DNA from 2 places in the Roseomonas cutis genome. Region 1 is predicted to be linked to the other one. Evidence: predicted binding sites of a transcription regulator. Region 1 holds the regulator's gene; the other holds the start of a gene.

Region 1 (4,177 bases):
GCTGCGGCATGATCGGCCAGACGGTGGGCAACATCCGCTTCGGCGGGCGGGGGCGGGTCTCCACCCTGACCGCCGGCGTCTTCCTGCTGGTGCTGATGGTGCTGCTGCGCCCCTGGGTGGCGCAGGTGCCGGTGGCGGCGCTGGTCGCCATCATGGTCATGGTCTCCGTCGAGACCTTCTCCTGGGCCTCGCTGCGCGACGTGACCCGCCATCCCAAGGTGTCGAGCATCGTCATGCTGGCGACCGTCGCGGTGACGGTGGCCACGCACAACCTCGCCGCCGGGGTGACTGTGGGCGTGCTGCTCAGCGGCGTCTTCTTCGCCTTCAAGGTGATGCGCCTGCTGGACGTGACGAGCCGGTACGACCCGGGCACGGACACCCGCACCTACCGCGTCGCGGGCCAGGTCTTCTTCGCCAGCGCCGACCTCATGGCCGATGCCTTCGACTTGCGCGACACGGCGCGGCGCGTGCGGATCGACCTGACCGGCGCGCATCTGTGGGATGTCACCGCCGTCGCGGCGCTGGAGGCGGTGGTGGGCAAGCTGCGCCGCCGCGGCGCGGAGGTGGAGGTGGTCGGGTTGAACGAGGCCAGCGCCCGGATGGCCGACCGGCACGGCCCCGCCATCCTGGCGGGCTGAAGCCCTCGGGGCGAAGGGGGCCGACGCCCGGGACATTGGTTGTGGTCCCGGAAAAATTGTTCCACTTTGGGATGTGTCCCACGCGGCCCTGACCCCGCTGCGCCTTCGTCCCGGCTGGTCCTGGCCGGCCGCGTGGCGCGCGCGCGTCCTGGACTGCGTCGCGGCGGAGTGGTCACGCCTGCCGCTCTGGCTGCCGGTGGCGCTGGGCGTCGGGGTCGTCGCCTATTTCTCCGGGCGCGCGGAACCCGGCCCGGCCTGGCTCTGGCTGCCCTGGCCGCTCCTCGCCACGGCCCTGGCGCTGCGCGGCCGCCGGCCGCTCCTCGCCGTGGCGCTGGCGCTGGCCGGGGCGGTCGCCCTGGGCTTCGCCGGGGCGCTGTGGCAGGCGGGCCGCCAGCCGCCCGTGCCGGAACTGCCCGGCCGCGCCGTGGTCGTGACCGCCCGGGTGGCGGAGGTGGACCTGCTGCCCGAGGGCCGCCGCCTGCGCCTGGAGGGCGCGCGCTGGGACGGGGCGGAAGCGCCGCTGGAGCGCGACATCCGCATCCGCCTGCGCGCCAACGACCCCACCCGGCCGCTGCCCGGGGACACCGTCCGCATCCGCGCCCTGCTGCGCCCGCCCTCGGCCCCCGTGGCCCCGGGAGCCTGGGACTTCCAGCGCGCCGCCTACTTCTCCGGCCTTGCCGGCAGCGGCTTTGCCCTCGGCCCGGTGGAGGTGCTGGCGACGGACGGCCCGGCCGGGCTCGCCACGCTGCGTTCCGCGATGGAGGCGCGGGTGACGGCGGCCATCCCCGGGGCGGCCGGGGTGATTGCCGCCGCCATGCTCACCGGCAGCCAGTCCGGCATCCCGGCCGAAGCGATCGCCGCCATGCGCGACAGCGGCCTCGCGCACCTGCTCTCCGTCTCCGGCCTGCATGTCGCCATCGTGATCGGGCTGGGATTCGGCACGACACGGCTGCTGCTCGGGCTGGTGCCGCCGCTGGCGCTGCGGCTGGACGGCAAGGCCGCGGCCGCCGTGGCCGGCCTGATGCTGGGCGGCTTCTATACGGTGCTGACCGGGTCGCAGGTGCCGATGCTGCGTTCCTTCGCCATGGCGGCGCTGGGGGTGGTGGCGCTGTTGCTGGGGCGGCGGGTGATCTCGCTGCGCGGCCTCGCCCTGGCGGCGGCGCTGGTGATGCTGTGGCAGCCGGATGCACTGCTCGGCCCGTCCTTCCAGATGTCCTTCGGCGCGGTCATGGCGCTGGCCGCGACGGCCGAGGCGATGCGCGGCCGCCTGCTGCTGTGGCGCGGCCAGGGCGAGGCCTGGCGCCGGGTGGCGCTGGCCGTGGGCGGGCTGATGCTGACCTCGCTGGTGGCGGGGGCGGCGACCACGCCCTTCGGCCTGTACCATTTCGGCCGCCTCCAGCTCTACGGCGTCGCGGCCAACGCGCTGGCGGTGCCCATCACCTCCTTCCTGATCATGCCCGCCGGGCTGGCCGCGGCGCTGCTCATGCCGCTGGGCCTTGAGGGCATGGCGCTGGCACCGATGGGCTGGGGGGTGGAGGCGGTGCTGTGGGTGGCAGGGCAGGTGGCCTCCTGGCCGGGCGCCGTCGCCGCCACGCCGCCGATCCCGGCCTGGGGCCTTGCCGTGCTGGCGCTGGGCCTCTGCTGGCTCTGCCTGTGGCGCGGCGGGGTGCGCTGGCTGGGGGTGCCGCTGCTGGCGGCGGGACTGGCCTCCGGCCTCGCGGCCGATCCCCCCGACCTGCTGGTGTCGCAGGACGGGCGGCTGATCGCCCTGCGCACGGCGGAGGGTGTCTGGCTGGAGCGGGCGAGCGGCGCCAGCAGCTTCACCCGCGACAGCTGGCTGCGCGCCTGGGGGGAGGGGGAGGCGGAACGCCTGCCGCCGGAGGGTGACCTCGCCGGGGGAGCCATCCGCTGCGCCAGCACGGGATGCGTCTTCCGTCCCCGGCCGGACGCCGCCGCCGCCGCCCTGCTGCGCGCACCGACCGCGCGACGCGGGCAGGCGGCGCCACCCGTGGTGGCGGAGGGCTGGTGCGGCCAGGCCAGGGTGCTCGTCTCCGCCGAGCCGATCCGTGGCCGCTGCCGGGAAACCGTGGTCGTGGACCGCTTCAGCGTCTGGCGGAACGGTCCCCATGCGGTCTGGCTGGGTCCGTCCGGGCTGCGGGTGCTGTCCGACCGCGACTGGCGCGGCACCCGCCCCTGGGTGCCCCCGATCCCCACGCCCCGCCCGCGCGAGCCCATGGCCCCGGCGGAGTGAGGGGCGAGCCCGGCGAGGTCAGTACCGGCGCAGCAGCCCGACCAGCCGGCCCTGCACCTTCACCCGGTCCGGGCCGAAGATGCGCGTCTCGTAGCGGGGGTTCGCCGCCTCCAGCGCCACCGAGTTGCCGCGGCGGCGCAGCCGCTTCAGCGTCACCTCCGCATCATCCACCAGCGCTACGACGATGGAGCCGTTGTCGGCCGTGTCGCCGCGGCGGATGATGACCGTGTCCCCGTCCAGGATCCCCGCCTCGACCATCGAATCGCCGGCAACCTCCAGCGCGTAGTGCTCGCCATGGCCCAGCAGCGCCGTCGGCACCTCGATCCCCGTGCCCTGGTCCCGCAGCGCCTCGATCGGCAGGCCCGCGGCGATCCGGCCATAGAGCGGCAGATGGACGGCCGGCGCCTCCACCGGCCGCGTCACGCCCGCGAGGTTCGGCACGAAGTGCCCGCGGATGACGTTCGGCGCGAAGGCGGGGGGCGCCGGGGTAGGCTCGGCCGACGGTGCCGAGGACGGGATCGCGGCCATGGCGGGCTTGGCGGCGGCCAGGTTCTCCGGCAGGCGCACCACCTCCAGCGCGCGGGCCCGGTGGGCGCGCCGCCGCAGGAAGCCCCGTTCCTCGAGCGCGGTGATCAGCCGGTGGATGCCGGACTTGGAGCGGAGGTTCAGCGCCTCCTTCATCTCCTCGAAGGAAGGCGAGAACCCCGTCTGCCGCAGATGACGGTCGATGAAGACCAGCAGCTCGTGCTGCTTGCGCGTCAGCATAGGGAAAATCCTCCGGCGGACTCGCCGGCGAACAAACCGGCAACCCGCCGGCATGTTCTAGATAGGTTCCAATGGGATGGTCAAGCTTGTCCCCGGAATCCACAGGTCCGGTGGCCGGAACGGCGCGTCAGAGGCCCAGCGGCGCCAGCTCGATGATCTCGACCGGCGTGCCGGCCGGGGCGGCCGGCGCGAACGGGGCACGGATCAGCAGGGCATCCGCCCCGGCCAGCAGCCGCAGCATGGAACTGTCCTGCCGTGGGAAGGGCATGGCGACGGGCACCCCGCCCTCGCCGGGGGCGCAACGGGCGCGGAGGTAGTCCTGGCGCCGGTCGTTCGCGGCCAGATCCGCCCCGGCGCGCGCCGGCCGGCTGGGCGTGGGTCCGGCCGGCAGGCCCGCGAGCCGCGCCAGCGCGGGCAGCAGGAACAGCACGCCGCAGACCAGTGCGGAGACGGGGTTTCCCGGCAGGCCCAGCAACGGCACGCCACGCAGCCGGCCCCAGATCAGCGGCTTGCCCGGCCGCAT
Region 2 (4,177 bases), 350 kb from region 1:
GCGCGCGGCATGGCCCGGGCCGTCGCGGGTGAATTCCAGCCGCTCGTAGCGACCGCCCTCGGCCAGCCAGACGGACATCAGGTCGTAGTCGCCGACGATCAACTGGCCGTTGCCGCGCCGGACGAGGTCGTTGCCGACCTTCAGCCCCTCCTTCTCCTCCTCCGGCTTGCCCGTGACGGGGATGCCCAGCGTCGCGAAGCGGCCGGTGGAGACGCCGGGGCAGCGGACCACGAAAAGCACCTGGCATTCCATCGCCACGGCCCGGAAGGTCGCCACGTCGCCCGGGTCCATGCCGGTGAGGCCGGCGATGTGGTGGTCGTGCGCGGAGACCTCGCGGTCGGCGGCGTCGCGGAAGACGGTGTGGTGCAGGCCGCGCCCGACCACGGCCCGCTCGGCGCCCTTCCGGCCGTTGGAGATCAGGAAGCTGTCGTAGCGGATGGGAATGCGCATGCGGCGACGTCCTCGGCTTGGCCCGGTGGCCTGTCGGGCGGGGCCAGCCTATCCGGGCGGGCCAGGGCGCCGCATCATCCGGACGGAGGGTCCGCCGCGTGGGCGGCCCTGGCCTCATGGCATCCGGGAGGGAGTCCGCGACCATGACCTTCGAGACCTGGCTGGCCTTCGCCGCTGCCTCCTCCGTGATGCTGGCCATCCCCGGGCCGACGGTGCTGCTGGTCGTCTCCTACGCGCTGGGGCAGGGCTGGCGCACCGCCCTTCCCATGGCGGCGGGCGTGGCCCTGGGCGACTTCACCGCCATGACCGTCTCGGTGCTGGGGCTTGGCGCCCTGCTCGCGACCTCGGCCGCGGTGTTCACCGCGCTGAAATGGGCCGGGGCGGCCTATCTCGTCTGGCTCGGCGTGGCGCTCTGGCGGGTCGGCGGCAGCACCGGGCCGGGCGTGGCGCGCGGCCCGGCCTCGGCACGGCGGATGTTCGGCCATGCCTGGCTGGTCACCGCGCTGAACCCGAAGAGCATCACCTTCTTCGTGGCCTTCCTGCCGCAGTTCCTCGATCCGGCCGGGAGCCTCGGCACCCAGATCGTGGTCCTGGAGGCGACCTTCCTGCTCCTCGCCTTCGCGAACGCGCTGGCCTATGCGCTCGCCGCCTCGCGGGCCCGCCGGGTGGCGCGCAGCCCCCGGGCCATGGGGCTGATGCGGCGCATCGGTGGCGGGCTGCTGGTCGCGGCCGGGCTGGGCACCGCGGCGCGCGAGGTCGCCGCGCGGGGCTGACGGCGTGCGGCGGAGGGGGCCGCCGCGTCCGCCGCCCGGTGCGGTCCCTCGGGACCCGCGCCATCCTCCTCCAGGATGGGAACCGGCCCGAAGGGCTGGCTGGCGCGGCACGCGGGAGAGGCCAGCGTCGGCGCGTCGACGAGGCGCACCTCCCAGGGCCAGCCGGGCGGCTAGCGCGCGGCGGGGGCCGTGACGCCGCTCACGATGGTCTCGGCCCGCGACACGATGTCCGAGGCGAGGCGTTCGCTGAAGCCGCAGAGGAAGCCCAGCACCCAGATGACGTAGCGGTTGCTCGGCGTGTCGCGGAAGTAGTCGCTGACGCCGCTGAGCGTGATGAAGCCGGATTTCAGCACCGAGTAGACGATGAGCGCGAAGATCAGCGCGACCACGGGCTTGAAGAAGGCGTTCGCCGTCAGGATGAAGGGGTGATAGGAGGACAGCGCGCCGAACTGCTCCATCCGCGTCACGATGCTGGCATTGGCCCCCAGCACCGCCGAGGCGAACAGCGGGACGACATCCAGCTTCGACATGACGACGATCGACCCCGCATCGGCGACGGGCAGGGTGCCGGACGGCATGAGGAACGCCTGCACCAGCCCGAAGCAGAGCAGGGTCAGGAGGGTGGAGCTGAGCACGCCGAGCAGCACCAACGGCACCGGCGCCCCGCCATCCGTCTGCCGGACCAGCCAGCCCGTCATCCCCTTCTCGGCGCTCCAGAGGTCCAGGGCGAGCTGCTGCCGGATGGATTGCAGCGCCGCGAGGTCCACCTTCTCTTGCCCGCCCAGCACGGCGGCCAGGGCCGCGAGGCGCAGCGGGCTGGTGCTCAGCCCCGCCCGGCGGTAGCGCTCCAGCACGTCGATCAGCTTCGGCAGCTCGGTCTCCAGCCCGTTCTCCAGGGGCTGGGTCAGGCGCTGCAGCACGACGGGCATGAGGGCGGTCGGATCGCCGGCCAGGACGGGCAGGCCGGGCGCCTCCGGCAACGGCCTGGCGGCAGCATCCATGGCGGCGGACATGGTCGCGTCCCCGAGGGTCCAGGGCAGGACGTTACACCTTCGTGCCGAAACGCCGCCAGGAATTTCGGGGATCGGGCCGTTGCGGGACCAGCAAGGAACATAATATGAACGAACATGCCTGGAACCCGCATGGACCTGCGCCGCAAGCTGGAGATCCTGGCCGATGCGGCGAAGTACGACGCCTCCTGCGCCTCCTCCGGCACGGAGAAGCGCGACAGCCTGGATGGCGGGCTGGGCAGCACGGAGGGCATGGGCATCTGCCACGCCTATGCCCCCGACGGGCGCTGCATCTCGCTGCTCAAGGTGCTGCTGACCAATGCCTGCGTCTATGACTGCGCCTACTGCATCAACCGCGCCGCCTCCAACGTGCCGCGCGCCCGCTTCACGGTGGAGGAGCTGGTCGGGCTGACGCTCGACTTCTACCGGCGCAACTACATCGAGGGGCTGTTCCTCTCCTCCGGCATCATCCGCTCGCCCGACTACACGATGGAGCAGATCGTCCGCGTGGCGCGGGAGCTGCGCCTGACCCATGGCTTCAAGGGCTACATCCACCTCAAGACCATCCCCGACGCCGACCCGGCCCTGCTGGCCGAGGCGGGGACGCATGCCGACCGGCTCTCCATCAACATCGAACTGCCGCGCGCGGAGAGCCTCGCCGCCCTGGCGCCGGAGAAGGAGGCAGGGTCGATCCGCCGCGCCATGGGCCGGCTGCGCCTGCGCCTGGACGAGGCGGAGGCGGCCAGGGCCGCCCCCTCCCGCGCCGCGCCGCCGCGCTTCGCCCCGGCCGGGCAGTCCACCCAGATGATCGTCGGCGCCGATGCCTCCAACGACGCGCAGGTGCTGGCGACCTCGGCCGGGCTCTACGGCTCCTACCGGCTCAGGCGGGTGTACTACTCCGCCTATTCGCCTATCCCCGATGCCTCCGCCGCCCTGCCGCCGGTGGCGCCGCCCCTGGTGCGGGAGCACCGGCTGTACCAGGCGGACTGGCTGATGCGCTTCTACGGCTTCGGCGCCGGGGAGATCGTGGCCGGCGGGCCGGAGGATGGCGCGGCGGGGATGCTCGAGCTCGACATCGACCCCAAGCTCTCCTGGGCGCTGCGCCATCGCCACCGCTTCCCGGTGGACCTGAACCGCGCCGACCGCGAGCTGTTGCTGCGCGTCCCTGGCCTGGGCGCGAAGACGGTGGAGCGGATCGTGGCGGCGCGCCGGCACCGGACCCTGCGGCTGGAGGATCTGGCCCGGCTGCGCGTGCCGCTGCGCAAGGTCGCGCCCTTCCTGCTGGCGGCCGGCCATCGCCCCCGGGCCGGGCTGCTGGACCGCGGCGACCTGCGGGCGCTGCTCGCGCCGGCTTCCGGCTTCGGGGAGGGGGTGGCGCAGCCGGCGCGGCCGACGCAGTTGCCGCTCTTCGCGCCGGAGGCCATGCGTGCATAGCGTGGCGCTCGACGGTCCCGCCGACTTCGCCGGCTGGCGGGCGGCCACGCGCCGGCTGGTGATGGCCGGGATCGCGCCGGAGGAGGTCGCCTGGCGGGTCCCCGGCGATCCTGCCCCCCTCTTCGGCGGGCCGCCGCCCCCCGAACCGCCCGCCGGTTCGGCGCTGCCGCGTGTGCCTCGCGCCTTCCTGGAACTGGCGGAGCTGGTGGTGCGCCATCGCGATCCGCAGCGCTTCGCCCTGCTGCACCGCCTGCTCGCCCGGCTGCAGGACGAGCGGGCGCTGCTGGAGGTGGCGAGCGATCCGGACGTCTCCCGCGCCGAGGCCATGGCCCGCGCCGTACGCCGCGACGCGCACAAGATGCACGCCTTCGTCCGCTTCCGCGAAGTGCCGGGCGAGGCGGGCGAACCGGTTCGCTACGTCGCCTGGTTCGAGCCGCAGCACCACATCCTGGAGGCCGAGGCGGGCTTCTTCCGCCGCCGCTTCGCGGCCATGCGCTGGTCCATCCTGAC

What was found. Region 1 encodes LexA, which represses DNA repair genes until DNA is damaged. Its sites were predicted from a motif close to TGTTCTANNTANGTTC; they were not measured.
Region 2: a site for LexA is predicted at 2,332-2,347, ahead of LPC08_RS07810 (putative DNA modification/repair radical SAM protein). Genes of this name have one in related genera too.

The regions. Positions count from the first base shown of each region.
Region 1 is NZ_CP087719.1:2,041,725-2,045,901, reverse strand. It holds gene LPC08_RS09485 (SulP family inorganic anion transporter) at 1-638, shown strand, start outside; gene LPC08_RS09480 (ComEC/Rec2 family competence protein) at 712-2,889, shown strand; gene lexA (transcriptional repressor LexA) at 2,908-3,654, opposite strand; gene LPC08_RS09470 (molybdopterin molybdotransferase MoeA) at 3,782-4,177, opposite strand, start outside.
Region 2 is NZ_CP087719.1:1,695,646-1,699,822, forward strand. It holds gene LPC08_RS07795 (hypothetical protein) at 1-450, opposite strand, end outside; gene LPC08_RS07800 (LysE family translocator) at 594-1,223, shown strand; gene LPC08_RS07805 (hypothetical protein) at 1,394-2,236, opposite strand; gene LPC08_RS07810 (putative DNA modification/repair radical SAM protein) at 2,351-3,667, shown strand; gene LPC08_RS07815 (UdgX family uracil-DNA binding protein) at 3,660-4,177, shown strand, end outside.